DNA from 4 places in the Psychrobacillus sp. Z3-81 genome. Region 1 is predicted to be linked to each of the others. Evidence: predicted binding sites of a transcription regulator. Region 1 holds the regulator's gene; each other region holds the start of a gene.
The links. Region 1 encodes LexA, which represses DNA repair genes until DNA is damaged. Its sites were predicted from a motif close to CGAACATATGTTCG; they were not measured.
Positions count from the first base shown of each region.

Region 2: AC1ECF_RS01530 (YolD-like family protein) is a predicted target of LexA. The motif match lies at 1,720-1,733, and genes of this name have one in related genera.
Region 3: uvrB (excinuclease ABC subunit UvrB) is a predicted target of LexA. The motif match lies at 5,814-5,827, and genes of this name have one in related genera.
Region 4: AC1ECF_RS12455 (type IA DNA topoisomerase) is a predicted target of LexA. The motif match lies at 4,676-4,689, and genes of this name have one in related genera.

Region 1 is NZ_JBWQPU010000003.1:306,944-314,885, reverse strand. It holds gene AC1ECF_RS05575 (NUDIX hydrolase) at 1-258, opposite strand, end outside; gene AC1ECF_RS05570 (VOC family protein) at 318-701, opposite strand; gene AC1ECF_RS05565 (YneF family protein) at 1,500-1,721, opposite strand; gene tkt (transketolase) at 1,873-3,876, opposite strand; gene AC1ECF_RS05555 (DUF896 domain-containing protein) at 3,963-4,196, opposite strand; gene AC1ECF_RS05550 (YneB family resolvase-like protein) at 4,261-4,908, opposite strand; gene yneA (cell division suppressor protein YneA) at 4,905-5,231, opposite strand; gene lexA (transcriptional repressor LexA) at 5,407-6,027, shown strand; gene AC1ECF_RS05535 (hypothetical protein) at 6,132-6,530, opposite strand; gene AC1ECF_RS05530 (hypothetical protein) at 6,949-7,590, shown strand; gene AC1ECF_RS05525 (ferritin family protein) at 7,726-7,942, shown strand, end outside.
Region 2 is NZ_JBWQPU010000001.1:287,585-295,526, forward strand. It holds gene AC1ECF_RS01515 (N-acetylmuramoyl-L-alanine amidase) at 1-17, shown strand, start outside; gene AC1ECF_RS01520 (hypothetical protein) at 232-621, shown strand; gene AC1ECF_RS01525 (PH domain-containing protein) at 884-1,648, shown strand; gene AC1ECF_RS01530 (YolD-like family protein) at 1,761-2,138, shown strand; gene AC1ECF_RS01535 (hypothetical protein) at 2,144-2,266, shown strand; gene AC1ECF_RS01540 (HIRAN domain-containing protein) at 2,405-3,187, opposite strand; gene AC1ECF_RS01545 (hypothetical protein) at 3,658-4,671, shown strand; gene AC1ECF_RS01550 (hypothetical protein) at 4,808-4,987, shown strand; gene lepA (translation elongation factor 4) at 5,328-7,157, shown strand; gene AC1ECF_RS01560 (hypothetical protein) at 7,261-7,446, shown strand; gene hemW (radical SAM family heme chaperone HemW) at 7,661-7,942, shown strand, end outside.
Region 3 is NZ_JBWQPU010000004.1:185,181-193,122, reverse strand. It holds gene AC1ECF_RS06490 (enoyl-CoA hydratase-related protein) at 1-692, opposite strand, end outside; gene AC1ECF_RS06485 (EAL and HDOD domain-containing protein) at 834-2,063, shown strand; gene AC1ECF_RS06480 (YhjD family protein) at 2,327-2,683, shown strand; gene AC1ECF_RS06475 (competence protein ComK) at 2,680-3,210, opposite strand; gene AC1ECF_RS06470 (IDEAL domain-containing protein) at 3,398-3,628, shown strand; gene AC1ECF_RS06465 (M14 family zinc carboxypeptidase) at 3,728-5,308, shown strand; gene AC1ECF_RS06460 (hypothetical protein) at 5,334-5,531, shown strand; gene uvrB (excinuclease ABC subunit UvrB) at 5,892-7,874, shown strand; gene uvrA (excinuclease ABC subunit UvrA) at 7,880-7,942, shown strand, end outside.
Region 4 is NZ_JBWQPU010000010.1:124,306-132,247, forward strand. It holds gene AC1ECF_RS12430 (glycosyltransferase family 2 protein) at 1-1,159, opposite strand, end outside; gene AC1ECF_RS12435 (HEAT repeat domain-containing protein) at 1,163-2,203, opposite strand; gene AC1ECF_RS12440 (response regulator transcription factor) at 2,200-3,054, opposite strand; gene AC1ECF_RS12445 (flavin reductase family protein) at 3,245-3,748, opposite strand; gene AC1ECF_RS12450 (YflT domain-containing protein) at 3,885-4,211, shown strand; gene AC1ECF_RS12455 (type IA DNA topoisomerase) at 4,736-6,874, shown strand; gene AC1ECF_RS12460 (DmpA family aminopeptidase) at 7,391-7,942, opposite strand, start outside.

The sequences.
Region 1 (7,942 bases):
AAAACAGCTTGCTCCTGAATAGATGCCAAACAGGTCTAATCTATTTATTTTAAGTCCTGTCTCCTCATATGTCCCTCTTGTGGCTGTTTGTTCGAAGGTTTCTCCGAGTTCCATTACGCCACCGGGGATACACCAGTTATCTTCATCTGTTCGATGCTGCAATAAAATACTCTCCCCCTTTTCTAGTAGAATACCGCAGCCTACAGTCAAGAGAGTTTCGTGTCCTATCAGCTTTCTCATATCTTTTATATAATTCATTCTACATTTCCTCACTATTTGTTTATTCAGGTCCAATCCGAATTAATAGACTTCCTCGATTAAGTAAAACAAGAGCAAACCATTAAAATATTACCGTCAGGATCCTTAAAAGAGAAATCCTCTAAATCTGGATGTATAAAAATCTCCGTTACAATTTCCCCGCCAATTTCCTTTACATGCTCATATGCCTTGTGGATATCAGCTGTACTAAAATTCATGAGGGCTTGATTAGACGGGACAAAATGATATTCCTCATCCTGACTATGATCATCAAAGGTGATACCCGGTCTACCTTCGCCCATGCTCAATGTATAAATGTGCCCTGAAAGCTTCTCCGCAGGGATTGCCTCTATACCAAATAAATCACAATACCAACGTACCGATTTTTTTAAATCTTTCACATGGATAAAAACAGTATCCACTCTGTTTTGAATTATTTTCATAAGAACACCTCCGAGTAAGATATAAACTATTTTCCCTAAGATACTACGGGCTACTATCTATAAAACAATCTTAGTGGTATGTAGCGGTTTCAAGCTCCTAATCTAGTTGCGGTCTCATTTTGCTACAGACAGGGGCATTTTTGTTACAATCAAGGTTATTTCTGCTACAATGAACGAACTTTTTGCTACAATCACCTTCCTAATCTAGTAGCGGTTTAATTTTTGCTACAATCAAGCCTATTTCTGCTACAATGAACGCTGTTTTTATTACAATCAAGGGCATTTTTGCTACAATCAATCTCCTAATCTATAGCGATTTCAGTTTTGCTACAATCAAGCCTATTTCTGCTACAATGAACGCTGTTTTTGTTACAATCAAGGGCATTTTTGCTACAATCGATTTCCTAATATAAGAAGCAAGCTCACTTTTACGACTTTAATCCCCATTTTTACGACTTTCGCCTCTATTTTTACGACTTTCTAACCCGTTTTTACGACTTTCAAGCTCCTAATCTAGTTGCGAGCTCACTTTTACAACTTTGATCCCTATTTTTACGACTTTCGCCTCTATTTTTACGACTTTCTAACCCGTTTTTACGACTTTCAAGCTCTAATCTAGTAGCGACTACATTTTTGCTAAAGCCTAGGTTTTTTACAACCCTCAATCGCAGGCGTCACTCAACAGCTTGCCTGACAATTTATACCCCTCCCTTCTCCCTCTCTTCTCATTTATTTCCATATGCATTTGATTCCACAAAAAAACTGCACTTCCTTCTGGAGTGCAGTAATTAGGCAAGATTATTTTCCTTGCATTTTATTCATTTGGTTCATCATTTGTTTTACTTGTTTTTCGGATGGTTTACGACCCATTTGAGCCATCATCATGCGAAGCATCTGCTCATTGATCGGTGGGTTATCTTTTAGGTATTTCATCATATATTGACGAGCTCCAAAGAACCCTCCTACAAGACCTAGAATCAAAGCAACAATGATTATTATTATCCAACCCCATGTTGGCATAGCTTTCTCCTCCTTTACGTTCTTGTCTACGTGTACAAGACACCAATGAAAATTATACTATAGATTCTATGTGCATACTATAGATAAATTACAGATGAAAAGCAATTCGAGGAACTTTTTTCAAAGCTCTCGAATTGCTTTTCAATCTTCTTTATTTTTGAAGTAAGTTTTTCATTTTAGAAACAACGTTTTCAACAGAGAATCCGTATTCCTTCATGACAATCTCACCTGGAGCGCTTGCACCAAATTTATCGATTGCAATTACGTCCCCTTCAAAGCCAGTATATTTATGCCAGCCAAGGGATGCACCCATTTCAATAGCTAGGCGCTTTCTATTTGTTGGAGGTAATACAGAGTCTTTATATGCTTGATCTTGTTGTTCGAATAGATCCCAAGAAGGCATGGACACTACAGATACTTGGATACCTTCGTTAGCAAGTACTTGTTGCGCTTCCACTGCAAGGCTCACTTCAGATCCAGTAGCAAGTAAGATACCTTCTGCATTTCCGTTAGCTGGTGAAATCACATAAGCTCCTTTTGCAATTCCTTCTTTCGCTTTTTCAGCAGATCCTTTTAAGATTGGTAGGTTCTGTCTAGAAAGCACTAATGCAGTTGGTCTGTTTTTAGAAGATACTGCATGCTTCCAAGCTTCCGCTGTTTCATTTGCATCGGCTGGGCGTAGAACTGTCAATCCTGGCATTGCTCGTAAAGATGCTAGGTGTTCGACTGGTTCATGAGTTGGTCCGTCTTCCCCTACCGCAATGCTGTCATGTGTGAAGACATATGTTACAGGAAGACCCATTAAAGCAGATAGACGAACTGCTGGGCGTACATAGTCACTGAATACGAAGAAGGTTCCACCGAATACGTGTAAACCGCCGTGTAGTGCCATTCCGTTTAATGCTGCTCCCATTGCAAATTCACGCACGCCAAACCAGATATTTTTCCCTGCATAGTTTTCTGCGGAGAAATCTCCAACGTTTTTCATTGTTGTCTTGTTGGAGCCTGCTAAGTCGGCACTTCCTCCGAAGAAGGATGGTAGGTTTTGTGCGATTGCGTTAATAGCATCACCAGAAGCCGAGCGTGTTGCAATTGATGTGCCCTCTTCATATACTTTCAACGCATCTGCAAAGTTTGCTGGCATTTCTCCGCTGATTGCTTGTTTCAATGTTTTTGCTAGCTCTGGATGAGCAGCTTCGTATGCAGCAAATTTTTCATTCCAAGCTGCCTCTTCTTGAACTCCAAGACGGTCAGAAGCTTTTTTGAATGTTTCATAAACTTCTTCCGGTACATAGAAGTCTTCTTCGAATAGCCACTTATATTCTTTTTTCGCTAAAAGCGTTTCTTCTTTTCCAAGTGGAGCACCGTGCACGTCGGATTTACCAGCTCTATTAGGAGATCCATAGCCGATAATTGTTTTTACTTCAATGATCGTCGGCTTGTCTTTTTGAGCTTTCGCTTGTTCAATAGCAGCAGAAATTGCTTCTATGTCGTTGCCGTCTTCTACAAAAATATGGTTCCAGCCATAAGATTCAAAGCGCTTCGCTGTATTCTCGGAGAATGATTTGTGTAGATCGCCATCTAAAGAAATATCGTTGCTATCGTATAATACAATTAGCTTGTCTAGTTTCAAGTGTCCTGCAAGAGAAATAGCCTCCGCAGCCACTCCTTCCATTAAATCGCCATCTCCGCATAAAGCATACGTATAATGATCTACCACTTCATGGCCTTCCTTGTTATACGTTGCTGCTAGATGTGCCTCAGCCATTGCCATCCCTACAGCCATTCCAATTCCTTGTCCTAATGGACCTGTTGTAGCTTCCACTCCAACCGTATGTCCGAATTCTGGATGTCCAGGTGTTTTGGAATTCCATTGTCTGAAATTCTTGATTTCCTCCATTGGCAGTCCATATCCACCCAAGTGAAGTAAGCTATAAAGAAGCATGGAGCCGTGACCAGCTGATAAAACGAAGCGGTCTCTATTAAACCACTTAGGGTTAGATGGGTTATGGCGCATGTGCTTCGTCCATAGGGTATATGCCATTGGTGCTGCCCCCATTGGTAAGCCAGGGTGACCAGAATTTGCTTTATCAATTGCATCAATAGATAAAGTTCGGATTGTAGTAATTGCTAACAAATCAGATTGTAACGACATTAAATGACATCCTCTCGATCAATTTTTTTCTACAGCTTTAGTTTACCAACTATTTCAGGTTTATCAATGATTTATGCAATGATTCATTAATTCAGAAATTTATCTTTCTTAGCCTTTTTGACTTTCTCAGGCGTAATATCATTGCCTTCTGGATCAATAACCTTCACGCTTTCTATTGTATCACGCATGGTTGCACGAAAAGTCTCTAAATATTCCTTACGAAGCGCACTTTGCTCCTTCGCTTCTTCTATCGAAAGTCCAACCGTTTTGGACTTTTTAGATAGCTGACTGATTCTTGCTAGTTTTTCTTTACTTAACATATCTTTCATCCTTTCCATTATCCCTTATATAAAGGTATGAAAAAAACACACAGAGTGCAAGTTATTACTCTCTGTGTGCTTCTTCATATTCTTTGTATCTCCTATGAACGGTGGCTTTACTAATCGAAAAACCTAGGCCGTTTAAAGTGGAAGCTATTTCTTCGTAGGTCATATTTGCATTTCTCAGGCGAACAATCTCTTCAATAGGGATATCAATTCTATCTCTTCCCTCTGGATTTCCTCTTGTTTTTAAATTTTTCTCCGGTCGATAGCCATTTGATATCGCCTTTTTCATACCACGTTTAATCTTCGCATTATGAATTTTGCGTTGATACTCCTCCACAAGAGCCAGGATTTCTAATAGCATGGAATCCATTTCATTTAAATTAATGACTCCTTTATCTTGCAAGGTGTATACAGTGGTATTGGTCTTTTGCAAAAGATGGAGCACGGCCATACGACCATTTCCTCGACCAATTCTTGTTTCGTCTTGAACGAACACTGCCGTAATTTCATGCTCTTTTATATAGCTAAGCATTTCTAAAAGACCTTCTCGTTCCACATCATAGCCACTATGCTGGTCTAGGAATACTTGTTCCACTTGAAAGCCTTTGCTCTCGGCAAAATCTCTTAGCTCTTCTTCTTGTCTAATTAAAGAAGTCTCCTGGGTTGATTTGTCGGTGCTTACACGACAATAGATAACAGATTTCATTGTTCAGAACCCGCAATCTCTGTATTTTTTATAAGAAGGTAATCATCGTAATCTTTTTCACCAGGCACTTTTAGCACCTGTCCAGTTTTAATGTTTGAATCCTGTAGCTGATTTAAGTGAATCACAGTGTCAATCCAGTCAGTTTTCGGCTGATTAGATGCATATTTATTTGCTAGGCTCCAAAGATTGTCACCCTGTTTTATTGTAATAACCTTTTCCTCATCGCCATGAACAGCTTGAGAAAGGCTAAATAAGCTAATGAAAGATAAGCTAAGAACAAAGAAAAGTGCTATAAAATAATTGTTTTTAATCCAAGTAATCATAAAAGTCCCTCCATAAACAGAATGCTTGTTCGGTATGTATGTTATTATCATAATGCGAACATTTGTTTTTGTCAACAACAATTAGAACCTATGTTTGCATTTCGACAATGATACTGGTATACTACTATTAAGAAAATAATATAAGGTTGGATTAATACTTAAAGAGGTGAATTCATTGAAGAAAGCGTCCAAAAGACAGGAAGATATTCTTGCATTTATAAAAGAGGAAGTACGTAAAAAAGGTTATCCACCATCCGTACGTGAAATTGGTGAAGCGGTTGGACTAGCTTCTAGCTCTACTGTGCATGGACATTTAGCTAGACTAGAGAGCAAAGGATTAATTAGAAGAGATCCAACGAAGCCACGTGCTATTGAAATATTAGATGGTCTAGAAGCACCTGTGGAGAGACAAGGAGTTGTTCATGTTCCATTAGTAGGGAAAGTAACTGCTGGTCTACCTATCACCGCTATTGAAAATATTGAAGAATTTTTTCCTCTTCCTGAGACCTTTGGGACATCAGAAGACCACCTATTCATGCTAGAAATTATGGGAGACAGTATGATGGAAGCTGGAATCTTAAATGGAGACTATGTTGTTGTCAAGCAACAGCAATCTGCCAATAATGGAGATATAGTAGTTGCTATGACGGAGGATGACGAAGCTACTGTAAAACGTTTCTTCAAAGAAAAGAGTTATTTCCGTCTTCAGCCTGAAAACTCTTCTATGGATCCAATTATTGTGAATCAGGTTTCTATTTTAGGGAAAGTGGTTGGGGTCTACCGTCATATTCAATGATTTTCATTGACATCTCATGACTAACAAAGTAAGATTCTAAAAGAGCCGATATCACGTCTAAACAAAAAGTGGACATTTTGTTTAGACCGTAGAACCCCCCTTGCTTACGAGCTAAGGGGGGTTTGTTTTTTCTGTATTCTAGGGATAACATTCATCCCTTGTAAAAGAATTTTTGCATCCTCATTGAAATAATGTTCGATATCATCACGTACCCATAACTCAGGATGCGCTTTTATCACTGCTCTTATACCTCGAATATCGAATTTGGAGGAGTATATATTAATCGTATAAAGAATGCTTACTTCGTTTCGAGTTAGTGGTGGCAATCCACTCTCCTTTTGCTGTTTCATCGAATCGTAAAGCTCTCTTGCTGAAGCTACAAGATGGTGTCTTCTTCGATCCAGCTGAAGCATGTAATCCTCCATCATTTTTTTGGTAGCTAGTATGTCTAACTTCTCCATGTTCTCATTTATCTTCTTAATTATTTCTTCTATATTATTCATTTTTCCACTCCTCGAACACGTCTAATAAGCAAATAGTCCATTTAAGAACTCACTATTTATTACTGGTTCAAAGCCTCCATCTAGAACTTTCTTATTAGCTGAAGGACCTGTTAACTATACCCCCCCTTTTTCAACTCTAAACATGCAAAATAAAAATTTTTAATTACCTTTGAAATGGAAGAAGACAAGGTAGAAAAAATCTGACTTTTAGGCAATAAAAGTATTCCTTCCTTCTTGGATCCATTTTTTGGTGAAAGCTATCCTTACTCGAGTCCAAATGGTGACCATGTTTGCAGTTTCTTGCTGGATACAGATAAGGCTTTATTAGACATAATCCGTACCAACCGCTTACTTCTTGAATATAGTAAAAAAAGCTGTGTCTTTCGGGCACCAAAAATGTTCAGAAGGAGAAGTGTAAATGAAAAAATGGTTCATAGTGCTAACGCTGCCCCTTATTTTCGGATTAGCCGGCTGCGGATTGTTCGACAAGTCTGAGGATAAGAAAGAAGAGTCGAAAGAGGAAGTAGTTGTAGAAGAAGAAAAAGAAGCAGTAGAAGAAAAGGTTGAAGAAGAGGAAACAGTTGTCGATGAGGGTACGAACACGGAAGAGGAAACTCAAACAGAAGCTCCAATGGACACTATCCTACAAGATAAGGAGCAAGTGCAGGTTTATGTCGATCAAGTACGTAATGCATATTTACAAATCGCTGAGCTAGGCGGAAGATGGGATGAGATTCGAGAGGCTTCTGCGAATCAAACAATTACGGACTATGATTTTGCTGACCTTATCGCTATAGAAATACTACCTTGGAATATGGTATTAATCGAAGAGCTAGAAGCAATCCTACCACCCAACGAGGAAACAATCCTTTTACATGAAATGCTTATCGATGCAATGAACAAGCAGCATCTTGCGTTTAGTGAGGTAATGGATGCAGTATATACAGGAGATTATACGAAAATCACCAAGGCAAATGAAATTCTTGCTGAGGTTAGAAAAATGGACCGCGAATTCAGCCGTCAAATGGAAGCACTGATAGAAAAATACGGGGTTTACTAAAAGGGGCTAATCGGCCCTTTTTTCACTGGACAAATAACCATACGCCTACTAAATGCATATTTTACCGATAGAGGTGATAGGAAATTGACAAATCAATTTACTCAGTATGCACCAGATACTTTAATTGCAAATCTTATGAAGGCAATTGATGGTGAATACACGGCTATTCATTGCTACGAAAAGCTAGCTGGTCAAACGGATAATCGTAACATCAAAAAGCAGATTGAAGATATTCGGAAAGATGAGATACGCCATTTCCAGACTTTTTCTTATTTGTATCAAGCCATTACAGGAAAACAGCATACCCCAAAGCGAACGGAAAAATGTCCGGACCAATTTCTTTCTGGTCTGC
Region 2 (7,942 bases), on a different contig from region 1:
TTAATGAAACTAAATAATAAAAAGCGACCTTCTCTTAATTGAGTTGGTCGCTTTATTATTAGAATAAATATTACTATAAAAAAATAAGTGATTATGAGAAAATGCCTTAACAGAAAAAGTATTAATGAAACTTTTGGTTTATTTTGTAAAAATATAGAGGAAATAGAAGAAAAAGGTTGAATGTTGTACTTTGAAAGACAGAAAAAATAGCGACGAGAAGGAGAGATTAGTTTGAAAAAAGTATTAATATCGTTGATGGTTGTACTATCTATGTTTGTATTTTCTACAGCAGCACTGGCAGAGAGATTGGATATCTGGGTTTATCCTGAAGGTGGAAATATACCGGTAGAATCTGGTTGGGTATATGTGAACAAAGGTAATTTTTTACATGTTGGTGTGAATTATATTGGTACTGGTGGTGATGATCAGCGGACATATCCTCTCTCGTTTTGGGTGGATGATATTAACGGTAAAAGAATAACAAATGGTACTGCAAATAATCCTTATGATGATAAAGCATACAGGGTGGGGGTTCCTGAAGGTTATTACAAACTTTTTATGATGTGTGGGAACAGTGGTGAAAATGCTAAATGTTACGCAAATGGTTGGATTAATGATTGATATTTTTTAATCTAAAAAAGAATCTCACATAAGATATTTTTTTATCCAAAGGACAATTATTGGACTAGCAGTATAAAAGTATTAAAAGAATAATAAACATACAGAAGCCTGTTACCTTGACTGGTAGCAGGCTTTTTTTATTTATAAATTAGAGATTAGGTGAAAAGTTGTTGCTCAAAAATTCCTCGTACCATAATTTGTTATTTTTTGTTATTATAAACTATGAATAAAAGTTTCCAATTATGTAAAGGGAGATGTTGTTATGGGTTTCTTTGATAGAAAAGTTGTTTGTGGAGTTTGCAATGAAGAAGTTGGATTAAATCGTTTTAAAGTAAAAAAATCAGACGCTTGGTTATGCCCCAGTTGTTTAAAACGAGCTGGAGGAGCTACTGCGATTAATGTAAATAAGATCACTGTTGAAGAAATTAAGGAAATTATTCAAGAAAAAGAAATGAAGCTTGGCGATGACCCAATGTCCCGTGCAGAAAATATGTATAATTATTGTAAAGAGAATAATTTTGGCTCAGGTTTTAACGAAAAATGGGGAGTTAAACACTTTAAAATTTTACAGGATAATCTTATCAGAGATGAAAAGGTATTAATGACTTTTATAGGGTTGCACAATTATGAATCCATTACAAAACATGATAATAACTATGCCTATGCGATTACCAACAAAAGAATTTTATTTGGACAAAAGTCGTTAACAGGAGAAAAGTTCAAAGCTGTTAACCATGAAAAAATAAATGATATCTCTTTCGAAAAAGGAATGGTTTATGGAATTTTAACTATAGATACTCCACAAGAAAAGTTTAACATTGCATTGGACTCTGCTTCCGCTTCATCTGTAAACAGCGCAATCCATGGAGTATTGGATAAACTAAAAACTACCAAAGAAAGTATCCCACAACCATCTGTTATTACATCTAATGCAGATGAGATTTTAAAATATAAAGAGCTTTTAGATGCTGGAATTATTAACGTAGATGAATTCGAACAGAAAAAAAAGCAACTTCTTGGACTATAAGTTTTATAGTTAAAAGCCATCTTAGAGTAGGTGGCTTTTTTATTTCCCCTAAAAATTTCAAGTTATAAATAAGAACAATTGTTCGTATAATAATCAAAAAGGACGTGATTATATGAACGGTAGCTTTTTTGATGACATGCTTGAGCTACCTGATTTATCGAAAGTGAGAGACCGCGGAAAGAAGAAATGGACTGCTATGATGTTGACTGAGCATGTCTCACTGTTAAGGCAGTATGTAGATGACATAGAGAAGGTACCACGTCCACAGCTGGATGAGTTTGATTTGCAAATGCTTCAGGAAACAATAGAAGTAGCTTTAAAAAGTAAGGCTGATACCAAACTAAAGCTATGGAGAGCTGGCGAGTTTATCTATAATCGCGGAATTGTGGAGGATATAGATTTAAAAAGAAGAATTATAAAGCTTGAAGATCCATTTAAATTACACGATATAAAGATAGATGAAATAGTAGACGTTACGATAATGGAGTGAGTCAATTGGAGAAATCGGCTAATTTATTAAAAATGGAAGCATTGTTAAAAGAAATGTTAGAAAAGTATCCTAGAGAAGAAGTTATGAGGTTTCTTGATAATCTGTATAAGTTGAATAATGAAGAGTGAGAAGCTGTTGGAAAAATAGCTAAGATGGCCGATCGTGTAGAAAAACAAAGAATAGAAAATGAAAAGAAAACCACCAACCAGTGATGGAAGGTGGTTTTTAAGTATAGTAATGTCTTTCACCGATTAATTATAGAAAGTTTATTTATTTTTATATTTTATTTCAATTTCTATCCCAAGTGTTAATTCCCTGGTGATTACCACATCTTTATCTTTTTCATAATTATATTCTATCTCTTTAACTTTACCACCAACAAAGCGGGCAGATAGATTTATAACTTCTTGTTCATCAAGAATGGTCCTTATTATTTCGGTGTGTATTTTAGGCACATAACCAACATGTTGCAATCCCTCATTCCCAAAATCAATGAAGACTTTTATGGCGTTTTTATCGTATTTGTTTGTTGGTTCAGGAATAAATGAAATTTCTTCTTCGCCAAATTCAACATCTTCAAATTCTGTCACTTCATTGAAGTCCTCTAAAATTTCCTTGTTTGTATAACCACTATAAAGTTCTATAAAGTTTTCTTCACAATATAATTTTCCGCAACGTTTTAGCAGTTTTTGAATATCTTTATTATCATCATTTTTCATAGTTACCCCAGCCACATTAAAGGTAAAATAATCATGTTTTACTTTTGGACTCCTAGATATTTCATTTGAAAGTGTTGCTGCAACAGGCACGGCATTAAAGTCATTTGTTGGTTGAAAGTTTTGTGTGTTATCTTTTTTTGCATCTTTGCTAACGTTGCTAGTGTTATTTGCTGATTTATAAAGAAAGTTACTAGCTAATGCCCCAATACCTGTGAGTATCAACAAAACAAAGGTAAGGAAACTTGGTGTTATAATCACTAACAGCACGGTAAAGAAAAATATAATTCTCCAGCTAACCACTAACCACTTTTTGTTCTTCCAATTGTTCAATCTACCCATCTCCTTTTTATCTAGATTAATGGATAGTATTGGTAAAAGTAAATAGAAAACAGACAACATTATTTGCCATCTGGTTCCAAGAATTTAATATGCAATTTTATATCTAACTGCTAAGCAATTTTTCTAAATCTGCAATTGAGTAAGATTCGTTAGACATCTTATTAGATAGGTTGGATTGAGTCATACTTATTCTCTCAGCAAGTTGAGTGGAAATTCATTGTGAAGTGATACACTTAAACCACTCAATCTAAAGGGACAATTTAGTTGAATAATTTTTGATTAAGCAGAGATTATTACTATATAAAACCACAATTCTGGGAAGTATAATTTAAATAGTGGTTTTAATTTGGTATAATGAGTATTTTTATGAAATAACTTGTATTTTGAACAAATATTCCGGGGGAACAGCTATAATATAGTAATAAAGAATCTGATAAAAATAATAAATAAGGGGAATTAATTTGGGAAAGAAGAATCGAAAGAAGAACAGAAGGAAGAAAAGAGGTAATGGTAAAGGTTTCACTTTAAAAGATGCAGTAACTTTAATATTTGTTCCAATAGTAGTAGCTTCTATAACGGTTTTTATAGCAGGATACTTTCAATTAGAATCAACAAATAAATCTATTGAAGCACAAATTCAAACAGCAATAAAATCTGCAGATGCTCAAATTCAAGCAGCAGAAATTTCTAAGGTAACTAAAATTAAATATGATTATAAGGAAACTAGTACATGGAATGTTGATGAGTCAATAGAATATATGCCTTTACAGGAAGGAAACTTTTGGACTTACAATGGAACTTATACAGTGTATTCACCTAAGTATGAAAAAGAAGTTATAAAAGATATAAGGATAAAATTTAGGATATTAGAAGAAATAAAAAGTAATGGGGTAAGTCTTTATAAAGTTAGTAATTTTCCACAAGAAATGCGAGATGTAATTCGAGACAGAATGGCAATATTAAGTGAAGATGAATTAATTTCTTCACCACCAATGGACTATACCGAGGATGAACACATCTCAGGGCTATTCTTAGTTGCTAACAAAATTTTCCTAATACCCAATGAAGAATTAGATAGTGTAGAAAAGTATATGAAAGAACCTGATACCTTTAAGAATATAGAACAACAAATTGAAAATAGTTCGCCAGCACTAAGTTATGATAATTTATTATTTGAGTTCCCAATGTTTAAAGGGCAAAGATTTGGTGACTTAAATTCCATTACAAGAAGTGACTTGTCGCACTTTTGGTATGTTAATGACACGCGAGAAATTAATTTACTAAATGGTGATACTTATGAGGAAGTAAAAATTTTTGATTTAATATATAATACACTACCAGACCGACAAAAGCTTGTTTTTAGACCATATTTAGGAATCCTTTCATTTAGTTATATACATAATGGAACATTAGATAATTTTGAATTTAGTCTAAGTGAATATAATATTAAAAATTCAAGTAACAAAAGTAACTGATGTATGTAGGCATTGTCTTATGTAATTTACTCAATCAAATTTACTCAATCAAATTTAGATTAAAGTTGCTCATAATCTAAATTTGATTGATAAAACATAGTATTTATAATATAACCTTGCTAAAAGATGATCTTATTTGGAAAGAAACAATATGAATAATAAATTCACACCTTCTAAAGTTGATGGAGTAAAACTAGGCTCTAAGGACATTACTGTGAGAACAAAGGGTAGTTTAAATTCATTTCCGGAAGAAATTGGAGATACCTTCTCGAAGCAGGTAAGCTTTTATACAAATTGTATTAGAGGAAATCAATAAACGAAAAATGGTTTATTATTGACAAATCGTGAAATAAACCTGTGTATTTGGAGAATTGGTGGGAATGGTGATATAAAAAAGACCACCTTAGTGAGTAGTCAGTAACAAATTATATATATCCATTTCTGTACATTACGCCGCCTATAATAAGTTATTAATTAGCCCCAAATTAGCCCCAACTAGCCCCAGATTGGTGCATGAAAGAACATTATTTTGCATTTAGGTAAACACCTTAGTTTGAGCAAAACATTGGAACACAAGGGGTTTCAGCTAGTTCTTGTTGTAATATGCATTATCTTCATAGTATAATTCATAATAGTTTAATTAGGAGTGAACATGCATGAACAATGAAGAGAGACTGGCACGACAGAAAAAGATAAGGAACTTTTCTATTATCGCCCATATTGATCATGGGAAGTCTACGCTAGCAGACCGTATATTAGAAAAAACAAAAACGTTAACATCACGAGAAATGAAGGATCAATTACTTGATTCGATGGATTTAGAGAGAGAACGTGGAATCACCATTAAATTAAATGCGGTCCAATTAAAGTATCAGGCAAAGGATGGAGAAGAATATATTTTCCATTTAATCGATACTCCGGGACATGTGGATTTCACCTATGAGGTTTCTCGAAGCCTAGCAGCCTGTGAGGGAGCAATTTTAGTAGTAGATGCTGCTCAAGGGATAGAAGCTCAAACTTTAGCGAATGTTTATTTGGCTTTAGATAATGATCTAGAGATTTTACCAGTTATTAATAAGATTGATTTGCCTGCTGCTGATCCTGAGCGCGTAAAACAGGAAGTAGAGGAAGTTATTGGATTAGATGCTTCTGAAGCAGTGCATGCATCCGCAAAAGTAGGAATTGGAATCGAAGAAATTCTAGAACAGATTGTAGAAAAGGTTCCAGCTCCTACAGGAGATCCTGCAGCTCCACTGAAAGCACTTATTTTTGATTCTCTTTATGATCCATATCGTGGAGTTATTGCTTATATCCGAATTGTAGAAGGAACTGTAAAGCCGGGAGATAAAATTCGTATGATGTCCTCTGGAAAAGAATTTGATGTTGTTGAAACAGGAGTATTTACTCCGAGAACTACTCAACGTGATGAATTAACTGTTGGAGACGTAGGCTTCCTAACTGCTTCTATGAAGGATGTGGGAGATACAAGTGTAGGGGATACCATCACATTAGCGAATAATCCAGCATCAGAGCCATTAGCAGGTTACCGTAAAATGAACCCAATGGTATTCTGCGGACTATATCCAATTGATAACTCTAAATATAATGATTTGCGAGAAGCATTAGAGAAGCTTCAATTGAATGATGCGGCATTAGAGTTTGAACCTGAATCCTCTCAAGCTTTAGGATTTGGATATCGCTGTGGTTTCTTAGGATTATTACATATGGAAATCATTCAAGAGCGTATCGAGCGTGAGTTTAAAATCGATTTAATCACAACAGCGCCAAGCGTAGTGTACAATGTACAGCTAACGAAGGGTGAAAGTGTAAAAGTAGATAACCCATCGATGATGCCAGACATTCAAAAAATCGAAAGTATCGAGGAGCCGTATGTAAAAGCTTCTATCATGGTGCCTGAGGATTACGTTGGATCTGTAATGGAACTGTGCCAACGTAAACGTGGTAACTTTATCACGATGGACTATTTATCCTCTGCCCGTGTAAACATTATTTATGAAATTCCATTATCAGAAATCGTTTATGACTTCTTTGATTCTTTAAAATCAAGCACAAAAGGGTATGCATCCTTTGATTATGAGTTAATTGGCTATAAGGAATCGAAGCTTCAAAAAATGGATATTTTATTAAATGGTGAAAAGGTAGATGCCCTAAGCTTTATCGTTCACAAAGACTTTGCGTATGAGCGTGGAAAAGTAATTGTAGAAAAACTAAAATCTTTAATTCCAAGACAGCAATTTGAAGTCCCTGTTCAAGCGGCAGTTGGACAAAAGATTATTGCGCGTTCTACCATTAAGTCAATCGGTAAAAACGTACTTGCAAAATGTTACGGTGGAGATATTTCTCGTAAACGTAAACTTCTGGAGAAACAAAAAGAAGGTAAAAAGCGTATGAAGCAGGTTGGTTCTGTAGAAGTTCCTCAAGAAGCCTTCATGGCTGTACTGAAGATGGACGAGCCAAATAAATAAACGGCATTTCTGATTAAGAAGTTTATAGTACACCTCTAACTATTAGATATAGTTCTAATAATTAGAGGTTTTTTTTGTATTTAGTACAAGGATTATGTCGTATATGAAAAAGAAGGGTAAAGCAATTTCTTTGCTAACTGGATCTATTTTACTTATTGGTCCTTTTTTTGCTAGCAGTGTAAGTGCAGGTTCTCTGGTAATCCGCATTTTGGAAATGATGGTAGTGGAGATGTTCCAGCTCCTGGATGCACTAGCCAGGGTCATTGTCCGGCAGGTCCGTAGTACATAAAAAGCAATCTCTCTGGTAGATAGGTTGCTTTTTACATCTTTATTTAAATTCAAAAGTTTGTAGCTTCCCCAAAAATCGGCTATAATTTATACATAGAAAGACAAAAACTCTAATATGAATCAAATAAATATTCTCATAGAAAATGGTGGAAGGAGGCTTTAGGCCTCCTTCTTGCTTTATGTGGAAGTTTGAATAGAAAGAAGGAACGAATAGTATGGTTAAAGGTGTATATTTACACATACCGTTTTGTCATCAAATATGTAATTACTGTGATTTTAATAAATTTTTCTTTCATAATCAGCCGGTAGATGAGTATATTGAGGCGCTCGGACATGAAATGGAACTGTGGGCTAGTGAACTAGCAGGATCGAGAATTGAAACAATATTCATAGGTGGAGGAACACCAACCTCCTTATCACCAAAGCAATTAGAGCGATTATTTACACTGATTCAGCAGAATATCCCAATGGAGCATGTAGTGGAATTCACTTCGGAA
Region 3 (7,942 bases), on a different contig from region 1:
TAAGCTTTTCTTTCAATGCTTAGTCCAGTTTGTAAATCTACGTTCATGCCGTGCTTTACAGCGAATTTTGCTTGTTGAAGTGCTATTGGCCCATTTGCCAGCATCAGGGCAGCGAAGCTTTCCGTCTCTTCTTGAAGATTTTCGCGGCTTGCAACCTTGGTTACTAGCCCATATGCGAGAGCCTCATCTGCTTTTATTCTTTTAGCTGTTAAGATGAGCTCCAAAGCCTTTGCTTCCCCAATCAGCCGTGGTAGTCTTTGTGTACCTCCAGCGCCAGGTATGATGGCTAGGCTTGTCTCGGTTAGACCTAAAAATATGTCGTCAGCAGCTATGCGAAAGTCACATGCCAATGCAAGCTCTGTTCCTCCACCAAATGCATAGCCGTTTAACATGGCAATAGTAGGCTGAGGTAAATTTTCTATTTTGGAGAAAACTTCCCCTATTTTATAAATATTGCGCTTTACTCGCTGTTCAGTTAGCGTTTTTCTTTCCTTCAGATCTGCGCCAACACTGAAGGACTTGTCACCAGCCCCCGTGAAGATTACCACTCGAATGTCTGGGTTAATACGGATTGATTCTGTGATTTCATCCAGCTCCTTTAACATGTCGTAGTTAAAGGCATTTAAAGCGTTTGGTCTGTTTAAGGTAACATAAGCCATATTTCCCTGTTGCTCATATTTAATTGTCTCCATACATACATCCCCCTTGTACGTTTTATATGAATAACCATATCATTTCATGATTATTCTGTCATCTGAGGTAAAATTAGGTCGATTTTCGTTATCTGATTTGGTACAATCAGTATAATAAATCTTTTGATAAGAGGTCTTAGTATGGAAATTTTTATTGCTCGACAGCCAATTTTTACAAAAGTTGAATCTGTTTTTGGCTTTGAGCTACTATATCGAAACAATATAGACAACACATTTCCCAATATAGACGGAGATACTGCTACTTTAGATGTGCTAACTCATTCTTTTTTAACCATAGGAATTAATGAGCTCGCAGGAGACAAGCTCTGTTTTATAAATTTTACAGAGAACCTTCTAGAAAAAGAAGTATTAAAGAAGCTCCCACCTAAGAGGATTGTCGTAGAAATACTAGAAAGTATTAAGTTCACCCCAGTTTTGTTAGAAAAAATACGTCAAATCAAAGCACTTGGTTTTTTAATCGCGCTTGATGACTTTATGTTTACACAGAACAAAGAAAACTATCATGAGCTATTTAAGCTAGTAAATTTTATAAAGGTAGATTTTCTCTCCACTCCAACACTAGAACGAAGAGAGTTAGAATATCTGATAAAAAGGGAGTATCCCCATGTCATCTTACTAGCAGAAAAAGTCGAAACCCGTGCACAATTTTATGAGGCGAAGACATCTGGCTATAGCCTGTTTCAAGGCTACTTTTTTGCAAAGCCGGAAATAGTTAAGGCTGCGGAAATTCCTCACAATATGATGATATATGTGCGGCTAATAAGTATGCTTCGAGATGAAAGTGTCCATATTGATGATATTGTGCAAGAAATTGAACGGGATTTATCGCTGACATTTAAAGTATTAAAAATGATCAACTCCCCTGCAGTACGTACCAAATCGAAGGTCAGGTCGATTAAACATGGTGTATTATTGCTTGGCCTAGAGGAGTTAAACCATTGGATTCACGTTCTCCTGCTACGAGAGGCTCGAGCACATAAAGAAAATGATGCGATTATTGAAGCTTCCCTGTTCCGTGCAAAATTCTGTGAGCAATTAGCCAAAAGGAACAGATGCCCTAACCCATCAGAATACTTTTTGCTTGGTATGTTCTCTTTAATTGATACGCTTCTTCAACGTAATATTCATCAATTGCTTAAGGAACTACCACTTTCGGATGAAGTAACTGCCACATTATCTGGAGTCGCAACAGAAATGACAGATTATCTGAACCTTGCTATTGCTTATGATGAGGTTAAATGGGAGGAAATAGGGAAAGGGATAAATACATTAGATATCGATTTCTCTACCCTAAATCGTTACTACATTGAAGCACGAAAGTGGTCGGCCGATATTGTCGCGGAGTTTTAAAATTCATTCCTAACTAGGAGGCCGGGACAAAACAAGTGAAAAGCAATTATGATTCTTCATCTTGATAAGAATCATAATTGCTTTCTTATTTCCTCTTGTATCTAATAAGTCATTCCTCGTGCCATATGCAATCTAACTCCCTAAACAATACAACGAATATGTGTATATTTAACTCAAATATTCTCATCTTATGTTTATTGCATTTTTTATAAAAAAGTGTACAATTGTAAGAACAAATGTTCTGTTTCAGGAAGGTGAGATATATGCCATTAATTCCAGAGGAAGCAATGCACTATTTTGAAAATATGATATATCTTCCTATGGTCATGACCATTTTAGAAAAAGATCGTATGATCTTTGATCAGGCTCCCTTTAAACTGAAGAAGCCGTACATAACATTAGTAGAAAGAGCAGTTAAACTTGTACAAAAGGAATTGAAAGAAACACATTTATACATGAATAGACATAGTATGAAAGTGTTACGCGGAGAGGGAGATGATATGTTCACTGAGTATGTTTTTTTTCATGGAGGTTATGAAGAACATCGTCGTTATTTAAATGTGCGGCTCCGCAACCGTGTAGAAGAGCTTTTGAGCATTTATTTAACTACAGCCAGTTAACGAATAAATCTTGGATGGTGAGGGTTTCTAGGTGTTATATAGTGGGTATTTAATAGATGGCTCATTCGTTTAAGAAAGTGGTTATTCAACATGTTTGCATAAGCGACCTGTCTGCTTACTGTGTTCACAGATACCGGCACTTGCACCGTATTACCGTTAGGCAAAGTAATCATACAACCTTTTTCAGTAGAAGTGTAGGATTCAATTGCGTTCAGGGAAAACCAAAAGTTTAAATCTGATTTAGGAGATAGCATAGGTATAAAAATGCAAGGATAGCCATAATCATGGGCGATTACGATTGGTAGCTTTAAGAAGTTTCCGATAATGTCTTTTGATAATTGAACAGAGTTTGTAAAAGGTGTGCCATAAAACGCACAAGAATGACGAACCACGTCATAAGGCTTTTTCCCTACATGGAAGGAATCCCCTGAAAAATTAGTGACTTGTGTAAAAACCTTGTTATTTATTATTTTCGGTTCTAATACTGCTGTTTCAAAAGTAACTAGAAAGGATTTATTTTCCATCATATTTGTCAATTATTTTCCCCCTTAGTAATTTTATAATTTAATTATAGTTAATTATGGAAATAAATCAATAAAAAATATCTATTATTCTAAAAGTTTCGCATTTACTATATAATCTAAATTTTCTTAAAATGATTGCAACCTTCTTTCTCCTTTTATATAATGGAAAAAAGGCATCGGGGTGATGGAAATGGACAAACATTATTCATATACAGATTTTATGAAAGCAGTTGGGCAAACTGGTAAAGCAAATTCTTCAGAAAAATTGTTAAATGAAATTTATCTTGATATGTTTTTGAACATTGTCCACCGAGAACAAAGCAGTAGCAGGTTACTTAAGCTGATCGATGAGGCGTTGGATCGAAAGGACAAGGAAGCATTTACTCATTTTACAAATTTGTTGATCCATTTAAAGAGTTAACCAGCCGCTTAACCAGCGGCAATTTTTTTTGACTACCAAATTGTAATTAATTGGATTTAAATTTATTGTTTATCCAAACAATGGAAAAGGGGAGATTCAGTGAAGTACTTGACTAAGTTATCCTTCATCATGTTTATTTGGTTGCTGCCAATGGTGGTACAAGCAGAAAGTACATGGGATATTGAAACTGCAGATGGGTATGTCGTTTACTCGGAGCCAAACAAAAATTCTACCATTCTATTAGAAGGCACAGGAAAGCAACTTTACAAGACTACAGGAATGAAACAAGGATTTTACGAAGTGACATCTAATGGGACAACGGGCTACATACATACACAGGAAGCAACAAGCATTTTCGACAAGCAAGCGAAAACATTCAAGGTAATAGATAACTCTGTTCCATACTACGTTGTACATAAAGGAGAATTTATTCAAAGGGGTACTCTTCATCAAGGAGCTGTTATGAATAGGACCAAGTCCATGACAGGCTATCACATAGTCGAGGAAGGAAAAGGAGTGTTTTACGTCCCTACTAAAGGAACGGCACCTACTTCTCAAGCGCCCATAGCTTCCCAACAGAGAAAAGCAAAATATCCGATGAGCTTAACTAATCCTAAAGAAGTAGCGATATTTGACAAGAATAATAGACAAATAGGGAGTCTAAAGGCAAACTCGTCTATTAAGCTCTTAGGTCTTAGTAAAGGGAAGGGAATCATATCTTTTCTAGGGAAGGATGCGCGTATTCCGATGGGTCAACTAGTACACAGCAACTTACTCCAGCCGAAAAAAGTATTAAAGCATGACGAACTGTCCTATTTTCTTCAAGTGATAGCCGCTTTGTATCCAAACTTTACAAAGTTAGAGGTTATTGGGAAATCCATTGAAGGGAAAGAAATACACGCTCTACGAGTGGGAAATGGAAAAAGAGAAGTATTGATAGACGGCGCTATGCATGCTAGGGAACACATGACTACCAATCTATTAGCAGAAATGATTGATACCTATACCCTTCATTACAAGAAAAAATCGAACTACAGTGGCTACAATGTTCATAGTGTATTAAATCAAACATCTATCTGGTTTGTGCCTATGATGAATCCAGATGGAGTTACCCTGGTACAAAGTGGTCCTAAATCATTAAGGTTTGGAAAGCTAGCCACTCAAATAAATGGAAGCACGAACTTTAATAGATGGAAGGCAAATATCCGTGGCGTAGATTTAAACGATAACTTTGCATCCAAATGGGAGACCATTCGAGGTGGAAATAAAAAGCCGGCTTACATGGCGTATAAGGGCTTCCGAGTATTTAGCGAGCCTGAATCTAGAGCACTAAGAGACTTTGTCAAAAAACATAACTTTAAAACATATATCTCCTACCATTCCTCAGGTCAGGTTATGTATTGGTTCAACTATCAGAATTCCACACGCTTAAAAAGGGATAGAGGACTTGCAACAAAGCTATCCAACATTACAGGCTACCGAGTACTTCCACCACAAAATTTACCGGGCTCTGGCTCATCGGCAGATTGGTTTATTCAAGAAACAAAAAATCCAGGGATTACTTTAGAAATCTCGCCGGCAGTGGGAGAAAGACCGGTACCATTATTCAGGTGGGATGCGATCTGGAAGCAAAACAAATCGATTGGATTATTTTTAGCCAAAGAAGCAACAACAAGATAGATTTATAGAAAAGACTGCAGCACGGATGCTGCAGTCTTTTTTTGAATGGAAGCATGCTGAGAATAGAAAAAACTTGCCAATCGCAAGTAAACGGTTCAATATCGCAAGTATTGCTGCCAATACCGCAAGAAACCAATTTCGCTCCGCAAGTAACACGCTGGCGACCGCAAGTAACTCGGAGCCAATCGCACGTAATGGAAGAACTCTGGAAATATTAGGATAATTATTGGCGGTTCACTTGGAATTAACAGCTATAGAATGTCCAATTGTGCAATCGCAAGCTCCAACGGGTTAATCGCAAAATACCCTCTCTTAATCGCAAGATCCAACTGGTAATCGCAAAATATCCTCTCCAAATCGCAAGATCCCCTATCCAAACAGCAAGAAGCAATCTTCCAATTGCAAAATCCAACCTCAAATCAAAAGCTCCACTCAAACCGAACCAGCTTCGCACGTAACTCCAACACCCCGCCAAGCTCTCCAAAATACTCAAAATAATTATTTTAAAACATACGTTCGTTTTATTCGTCTTCAAAAAGGGAATATGATACACTAAAAATATTCAGATATGGGAGGCTAACTTATGGATCAACTATTCGATTTACAGGCTCCGTATAAACCGGCGGGAGATCAAATAGAGGCGATTAAACAGCTAGTAGCAGGTATAGAGGAAGGGAAGAAGCATCAGACCCTACTTGGTGCTACAGGTACTGGTAAAACCTTTACGATTTCTAATGTGATTCAACAAATAAATAAGCCAACACTTGTGATGGCTCACAATAAAACACTTGCAGGACAGCTTTATAGCGAGTTTAAAGAATTTTTTCCGAATAACGCAGTTGAATATTTTGTCAGCTACTATGACTACTTTCAACCAGAGGCCTATGTTCCACAAACCGATACATATATAGAAAAGGATTCTAGCGTGAATGAAGAAATTGATAAGCTGCGACATTCGGCAACTTCTTCTTTATTTGAAAGAAAGGACGTTATCATCATAGCGTCTGTGTCCTGTATCTATGGTTTAGGGAATCCAGAGGAATATAGAGAAATGCTTGTTTCTCTTAGAACAGGTATGGAAATTGAGCGAAACCAGCTGTTACGTAAGCTGGTAGACATTCAATATGAACGAAACGATATTAATTTTACTCGTGGTACCTTCCGTGTTAGAGGCGATGTAGTGGAAATTTTTCCAGCTTCGAGAGACGAGAGGTGTCTTCGAGTAGAGTTCTTTGGAGATGAAATCGACCGGATTCGAGAAGTGGATGCCTTAACCGGAGAAATTATAGGAGAAAGAGATCATGTGGCTATTTTCCCTGCATCTCACTTCGTGACAAGAGAAGATAAGATGAAAATCGCTATTCAAAATATCGAAAAAGAGCTGGAGGAACAGCTGGCTTACTTAAGAAGTGAAGATAAGCTTTTAGAGGCTCAGCGATTAGAACAGCGGACAAGATACGACTTGGAAATGATGCAAGAGATGGGTTTTTGCTCTGGAATTGAAAACTATTCTAGACATTTAACGCTGAGAGAAGCAGGGGCTACCCCATATACACTGCTGGATTACTTTCCAGAGGACTTTTTACTCGTTGTCGATGAGAGTCACGTTTCGCTGCCGCAGGTAAGAGGAATGTATAATGGTGACCAGGCGAGAAAGTCTGTGTTAGTAAACCATGGCTTCCGTTTGCCATCGGCGCTTGATAACCGCCCATTGACATTTGAAGAGTTTGAACGTCATATTCACCAAGCAGTCTATGTGTCTGCTACTCCAGGTCCATATGAGCTAGAGCATACTCCTGAAATGGTAGAGCAGATTATTCGTCCGACAGGGTTGCTTGATCCTGTAATTACCGTGAAGCCGATAGAAGGCCAAATCGATGATTTAATAAATGAAATATATGAGCGTACGAAAAAGAATGAACGAGTACTAATCACGACTCTTACGAAAAAAATGTCTGAGGATCTGACTGACTACTTAAAGGAAATTGGGATAAAGGTGCAATACTTGCATTCAGAGATAAAAACACTAGAACGTATCGAAATAATTCGAGAACTGAGATTAGGTACCTATGACGTTCTTATCGGGATTAACCTCTTAAGAGAGGGTCTGGATATTCCAGAGGTATCCTTAGTAGCAATATTAGATGCAGATAAGGAAGGCTTCCTAAGATCGGAGAGATCGTTAATCCAAATAATCGGCCGTGCTGCGAGGAATGCGAATGGTCAGGTAATTATGTATGCGGATAAAATGACTGATTCCATGCGCAAGGCAATAGACGAAACGAAGCGTCGTCGAACAATTCAGATGGAGTACAATGAAAAGCATGGTATTACTCCGAAAACCATCCAGAAAAAAGTCGGAGAGGCTATACGTGCAACAAAGGTTGCAGAAGAAGAAACTACTTATGCGCAGCAATTAACAAGTGGAAAAGTCTTAACTAAAGAAGAAAAGGGTAAACTATTAGAAAATCTAGAAAAAGAAATGAAGGACGCAGCAAAAGCGCTTAACTTTGAACGAGCTGCAGAGCTGCGCGATGCGATTCTGGAACTCAAGCTGGAAGGGTGAGGTTTTTGAAAAACCAAGAAATTAGAATAGAGGGTGCACGCGCCCATAACTTAAAAAATGTAAGCCTG
Region 4 (7,942 bases), on a different contig from region 1:
GCTCAAAATAAACGCTGCCCATAAAAAATGCGACAATAATATACATATACCCTAATAGCTCTATAACGGGGCCAAAGCATTCTACCAGCCAAAAGTAAGGAAAAGAGACCATCCCAATTCCTCCATACTTAGGATTCAGTGTCATCTTTCGATACTTCCATAGACTTGTAATAAGTCCTTGATGCCACCTTCTTCTCTGCTTTCTGAGCGTACTTAAATCCTGCGGAGCCTCTGTCCAGCAGACTGGATCTGGTACAAACTCTATTCGGTTTTTCGATCTCTTTTCCTTAAGCAGTTTATGAAGCTTTACTACTAGCTCCATATCTTCCCCGATATTATGCTTTGTGTAGCCTCCAGCATCCACTACCCATTTTTTAGAGAACACACTAAAGGCCCCTGAAATAATTAGCACCAAATTGAATTTACTTAATGCAATACGTCCCATAAGAAATGCTCTTAAATATTCCACTACTTGCATGACAACTAAGTAATTCGATGAGAGCCCTGTTTTAAATATACTGCCAAGCTGTATATCTGAGCCATTGGCTATTCGAATATTTCCCCCTGCGGCAATCACGTTTCCATTGGAAAGAATAATTGGCTTCATCACTCTTAAAAGAGAGGTTTCTTCTAAAATGGAGTCTCCGTCTATTGAGCAGAAATAAGGATACTTTGCCACATTAATACCTGCATTTAGCGCATCTGCCTTTCCCCCATTTTGTTTATTTACCAAAAGGAGATTTGGGTGGATATCCGATATATAAATATCTTCAATAGGCTCTGTAGGAATTTGCTCACGAATGACTTTATTCACCTTTTTCATCTTGAATTGTTCTATCACCAATGAAGAGGTGTTATCTGTAGAACCATCGTTAATTACCAAAAGCTCTGTAACTGGGTAGCGCAGGCTCAATAGGGAATGAATGCTTTCGATAACTCCGGCCTCCTCATTGTATGCCGGGACAATGATAGACACCGGCTTCGAATAGATTGCATCTATATAGTCATCGTCTAATTCTTCCTTATCCAGCTTCGACTGCTTCTTCAGCTGTAGAAATGCCATGATAAGCATCGTTCCATACGTGAAAATCACTGCAATCATATAGAGAAAGATAATGGCTGCGAATAAAAGCATGCAGGTTTCTATGAATTTATCCATTTATTAAACAAGTCCTTTCCGAAGGACCTCATATGCCATATCTATTGCATATGGATCTTGGGAGGTTTTTATATATTCCTCTAAAAAATGTTTCCCTTGTTTATCCTTCATAATGGATTTTGCTGCTTGTGCTCGAACTAAAAAAACAGGATCTTCTAAGAGATCTTTTAAAAAAATTTCAGTGTGGGATAAAGGAAGGATAGATAGTAGTTTAGCCACCATTAATCTTTCCTCCCATACGTCTGATTTGGTAAACTGCGAGTAAGGGGAAAGACTCTGAATCGCTCCTATTTCAACAATAGCTTTTAGCGTTCTTACTCTAACTTCTGTGTCAGAGTTCTTTAGATTTTTCTCTAGATACGGTAAAAACTCTAATTCTTTCTTTACCCCCATTGTATCTATCAGGGAATACTGAAATGTAGGTGGCAACTCATCGAATTGCTTTACTAATATATTTAAGAGCTCAGGAGAAATGGATAATAATAGTCTCTTATACTCATATTCTGAAAGCCTGGTAAAAGAATCGAGTACCTTTTCTAAAAAAAGCGCCGGATTAAATAGAGACATAATTCTCAATAACTGAAAAAGCTCTTCTTGAGAAACTTTCTTTTCCATTAGCCTCTTACAGTCATCTTGTAGCTTAGTTATTTGGAAATCCTCTATCCGAAACATGGCATTCATTCTATTGCTCCAGCTTCTACTTTTTAACTGTTTTCGATAATGATCATATAAATAGTCATTGGAAAAAGAACTTATATTCTTTTGAATAGAATCATTAGATAAATTTTTTAAATACGCAACGAAGATTTCCTCAATACCAGCTATCTCTTCTTTACTAGTGGGAAGAAGGGTAGGTGTTAATGGTCTATTTTCTACCAAGTAATCCTTCCAAGCTTCTATTGTCCTTGAAATATATGCTTCTCTTATAGTTAACTTTTTTACTTGTTTCCATCTTCTATAAGCTAGATAAAGTCCGATTCCAATTAATAGGAGAAATAATATAATGATTACCATGGTTACTATGTATATAGTTAGTCTAATCATTGCCATAGCCTCTCAAGGGTCCTTTTCACTTGCGCTTCAAATAAACGAAGATTAAACGGCTTAGTCAAATAAATATCTACTCCTTTTTCAAAAGCATATACCATATCCTCCTCTGACTTTCTCTTCGTCATCATAAATACGACGAACCTTTTATGGTTTGGGAGCCCCCTTATGGTATGCAAAATTTCCACGCCATTTTTCTTAGGCAAAATATCATTCATAATAATTAGATGTATATGGCTAGACTGATACCATCCAGATTGGAGAAACTCATACCCATCTGAAAATGTTCTAATGTCTAAATCAAAGGGCGAAAAAGACAATTTTTCTAATGACGAGTTTAATAGATGCTGAAAAATGGTATCGTCCTCTAGAAGGCTGACCTTAATAAGCTGCCTTTCTTTTTTCTTGAAAATATCTACTCTCTCGATAGTCCAATTGCCTTTCTCTTTTGCAAGGGTTAAGCTGCGTTTGCCAGCGTCTAGTAATTCTTCGAGTTCCGTTTTATTGTTTCCTATCTCTATTACGCAGCCAGACATCCTGACCGCAGAATCCTCCATTCCCTTAAATAATCTTGTCATGAAAGCTACCGCCTCTTCTTCTCCACTTCCTGGAAGGATTAGGCACCATTCAGAAGTCGACTCCAACTGGAACAGAAAATCTGTCTTTCTAATTTTCTGGGCTAAATATGCTTGCAAATCCTCTAATTCACCTCGCTTATCAAAGGAGGCTATTAAAAAAACGGCCGTAATAGTAGATCTAGCACGTACCACATTCGCTTTTAATACATCAAAGAATTGAATGATCTGTTGCTTACTATCTAATGCTTGTTCTTTTAGAGAAAGTATCATCCTACTCGCCCCTTTTCTGACCAGATTAACTATTTATTAACCTCTTACCCCTTTTCGCATTATCTATAAACAAAATTTTACAACTCTTTTCATTTTTTAATGCAATTGGAAGAGTCATAACTATTTTATGTAGTAAAAAAGACTGAAGGAAATTCACATACAAATGAATTTCCTTCAGTCTAAGCTACCTTTATTTTTCATTATAAAACGTACGAGGAATCGGACCAATCGTTCTCTTATGGTATAGCAGAGGATTTTTAGCTTGATTATCAATATCTATTACTTCACCAATGATAATAGTATGGTCTCCCGCTTCTACTCGTTCATATACCTTGCATTGTAGGACAGCCAGACTGCCCCTAAGTATTGGTAACGAGTGCACAGACTCACTCCATGTACAATGGTCAAACCGATTCTCTACTCTACTAGAAAATAGCTGGCAAATATCACCTTGTTCTTCAGACAAGATATTAACAGCGAACCGTTCAGCCTTTTGAAAAGCATCATAGGAATATCCCCGTTTGTCAATTGACCACAGGATTAGTAAGGGCTCTAAAGAAACGGAGGCAAAAGAATTTACCGTTAGTCCTATCGGCTCTCCATTTTGATCCATAGTGGTAACTACTGTAACGCCTGTAGGGTAATTACCCATTACTTGCTTAAATTCATCTATTCTATTCCTTCCAGAATCCATCCCGAATCGCCTCCTTCTTTATTCTTTTATCATATCAAACCATTCGTGAATCGGTCACTCAATTACTTTCCTTTTGTTTAAATACCGTACAAGAAGGGTAAATATAAAGTGAAGAATAAAAAATGGAGGGGTTTTTATGACAGTAAAATTAACTGTAGAAAACGCAGTACAGGCTAAACAAGAGGTAGAACGTTTAGAAGCTGAAGGATATTCAAGAGACCACATCCACATTTTTGCTCACTTTAAAGAGCGAGCAGATGATATCAACGATGCCTTAGACACAAAGGATGTCGGCATAAAGGAACAAGGCTTCTTAAATTCCATGAAAAATATGTTTACTTCTCGTGGTGATGAGCTTCGAAGTAAAATGGTTGCAATTGGCTTAACAACTCAAGAAGCAGAAGCTGCAGAAAAAGAGCTAGATAAAGGGAAACTGATTATCGTAGCTCATAAAAAAGACTAATACGTAGCTCCATCTAGTAGGTCTCATAACAGGAGCAAAAAATTAGGAACGAAAGAAAAGGGATTGTCTCATAAGTTTTCAACTTATGGTACAGCCCCTTTTTGCTATGTTGCACAGCTCCTGAAGTGTTCGCAAAGATTCCCTCTCAAGATCACTTTTCAGACAACCCCTTTTTTCCTACTTCTTTTTTTAGCATCCCTTACCTTCGATTGAGTCTCGTACTTGTTTCATCAGTTTCCTCTGTGCTTTCACTTGTTCTCGTGCAATCTTTACCAAATTCGCTTTATTAGTATCTTTTGATTCTGATATAATGGACATCTCCTTTGGTATTCTTCATTCTACTGAGCAGTAAACCTGCTTTTTGTAACATTATGCGATAATTCTACGGTATGTTCCTCGTCTTTTTTGTTAGATGTCTCAAAAACAAATTTACTTTTCTCTTCCTTTCATTCAAACTATAATAAAGAATATACGTTCGGAAAATTCCTAGCATAATATTTGCAATCCATACATGGGGTGATGAATTGAAACCAGTAATTTTAGCTGAAAAACCTAGTCAAGCCAAGGCCTATGCGGACGCATTCAAAGTAAAAAAACATGACGGTTTCCTAGAAATTTTGCCAAATGAAATTTTCCCTGAAGGTGCTTATATTACATGGGGAATTGGTCATTTAGTGGAGTTAAAAGAGCCGAAAGCCTATGATCCTAAATGGAATCGCTGGACCTTATCTAGCCTTCCAATCTTGCCAGAAAAGTATGAATTCCAAGTTGCAAAAGGCAAGTACAAGCAATTTAACATAGTAAAAAATCTGTTTAAATCAACAGATACCCTTATTAATGGATGTGATGTAGACCGTGAAGGCTCTAATATTTTTTATAGTATCTATCATCAAACCGGTACACGAGGTCACCATATAAAAAGGCTATGGATTAACTCATTAGAGGTAGAAGAAGTACGTAAAGGCTTTGCCAACCTAATGAACAACAAAAAAGATTTACAAATGTATGAAGAGGCGAAAGCAAGACAAATAAGTGATTGGTTGGTTGGTATGAATGCGTCTCGCCTCTACTCACTACTCTTAAAAGAAAAGGGCGTAAAGGATGTATTTCCGATAGGACGAGTACAATCTCCCACACTTTTTCTTATCTATCAGAGACAGCTTGAAATAGAACAATTTGTATCAGAACCATTTTTTGAGGTGGAAGCAACATTCACAAGTAGCAATGGAAGCTATAAAGGGAAAGCAAAAGCAAAGGAACCTAAAAGAGAAATAATCCTGGAGCTATTACAAAAGCATCACATACAACCTAATTCTCCTGGGGATATCACTTCCTTAAAAACCGAGGATAAGCGTATAGCACCCCCACAGCTACATTCTCTTTCAACCTTGCAGGCTACCGCCAACCGCTTGTGGAAGACGAGTCCTGCCAATGTTCTGAAAGCAATGCAATCGCTGTACGAGAAAAAGCTGGTGAGCTATCCAAGAACAGATTCTCGTCATATTACAACGAACGAGTTCGCTTATATTGCTGGGCAAGTAGAAAAGTATCAAGAAGTAATTCAACATCCCTTTCCTATTGCCTCTAGCTACCCTAAAAAAAGATATGTGGATAACTCCAAAGTACAAGAGCACTATGCTATTATTCCAACAAAAAAAATTCCTACCCCATCTACCTTAAGCAAGCTTTCTCCTTTAGAAAGAAATTTGTATGAAGAAGTGGTCCGTACGACTATCGCTATGTTTCATAGAGATTATTTTTATACGGAAACAAAGGTCACGACAGAAGTAAATGGGCTACCCTTTTACACGATTGGGAAAACAGAACGGGATTTAGGCTGGAAGGAATTATTCCAAGCTAGCAAGTCAGATAAAAAAGAAGAAAATAAACTTCCCATTTTACATCTTCATGAAAATGTGGAAGGTGAAATCGGAATAAAGGAAGGGAAAACTGTTCCCCCTAAACCATACACAGAGGGACAGTTAATCGCTATGATGAAAACCTGTGGCAAGCTTGTGGAGGATAAAGAAGAAAATGAAATTCTAAAAGAGGTAGAAGGCCTAGGAACGGAGGCTACAAGAAGCGGTATAATCGAAACGATCAAGCGTCATGGTTACATCCAGGTAAATAAAAACATTGTATCCATCACCAATAAGGGAAGGGTGCTCTGTCAGTCAATAGAAGGCAATCTACTTTCAAGTCCTTCCATGACCGCTAAATGGGAAAACTATCTACGAAAAATCGGTAATGGCGAAGGCTCTTCCGAACGTTTTTTAGAAAGCATCTCAAAGTTTATTAACAGTCTGTTGCAAGAAGCTCCTAGTGCGATTAAGTCAAAGGATATTGATGGAAGCACTGTGCCAGTTAAAACCTCATCAAAATATACAAAATTTAAACAAGAGCCAATCGCACCTTGTCCAAAATGTAAGGAAGGCTCAATTGTTGCTAGGAAAAACTTTTATGGATGCACCAACTATAAAAACGGCTGTACGCAAACCTTCAACGGCTTCTTTTTAAAGAAGAAAATTACTCCTTCCCAAATTAAGCTGCTTTGCACAAAAGGAAACACCAACACAATAAAAGGCTTTGTAGCAGAAAACGGCCAAACCTTTGACGCTAAGCTAATCCTAGAAGAAGGGAAATTAAAACTAGACTTTAAATAATTTGGTTCTTCACCGTAACTTGGGGTTGATTTCCGTTTTGGCTGGACGCTTTCCTGGGGGCGCGGCTTCAGGAGAACATCCTGTTGGCCTGCGGAAAGCCTCCGATGCAGCGGAGGACCTGAGTCCCATGTATTAATCCGAAGAAAGAGGTTGGACGAATTCCATTTCTTTCTTGATGAGTTAAATCCTTTTTATAATCTCTTAATCAACATTTAAACTTAGAAGGCAACACTATTGGTTCGTAGCAGCGTCGGCGACTCCAACAGGAGGAGGGAGACGGGTGAGCCATAGCAACGGCACGCTTTAGCGTTCGGCTATGGCTCACCTGTGGGGAGGGAAAACTAAGAACGTCACATCGTGTGACAACGTTTTCCTGACCAACATCCTGTTGGCCTCCGACGCTGCGGAGAACCTTAAGAATCTCCAAAATAAGAATGCACTTATAATTCCTATCCTATGACAGTGCCATAAGCTCTTCTCCTTCGATTTTGACCCAGCCTCATTGTTTATCCCTTATCATTCAAACGGATATGGATAGACTACCTGCCCTTTTCTCCCTTTCGTCACGACTGCTTGAGATAGCGAATTTAAAATAGCCTCCTCTATAACCTCCGTTGCCGCCTGAAAAATGCTATTCATGATTGGGTGATCGTCTCTAAGCTCCTGTCGAGTCTCTACCATTTCACTGGAATTATGAGGAATTTTATGAGCAGTAGAAAAAGCAATAACAATATCTCCGCTCCCATTACTATAGTGACTCCCAGTTCGACCTAACCCGACCCCACATCTTTTAGCTACTCGTTTTAGCTGTCTATTACTAAGCGGGGCATCCGTGCCAATTACCATCATGATAGAGCCATCTGCCGGATTTTTAACGGTAGGTGTTTCATTCGCCTTATTTGATTCATAACGATAATCAAAAAACTCTTCCTTCTTCCCAAAGTTACTTACAATCAGGCAGCCCATAGTAAAAGACGTTCCGCTCTTTTCATCCTGAATTATTCGGGATGAAGACCCCACGCCCCCTTTATAGCCAAAGCACACCATTCCCTTACCAGCCCCTACAGC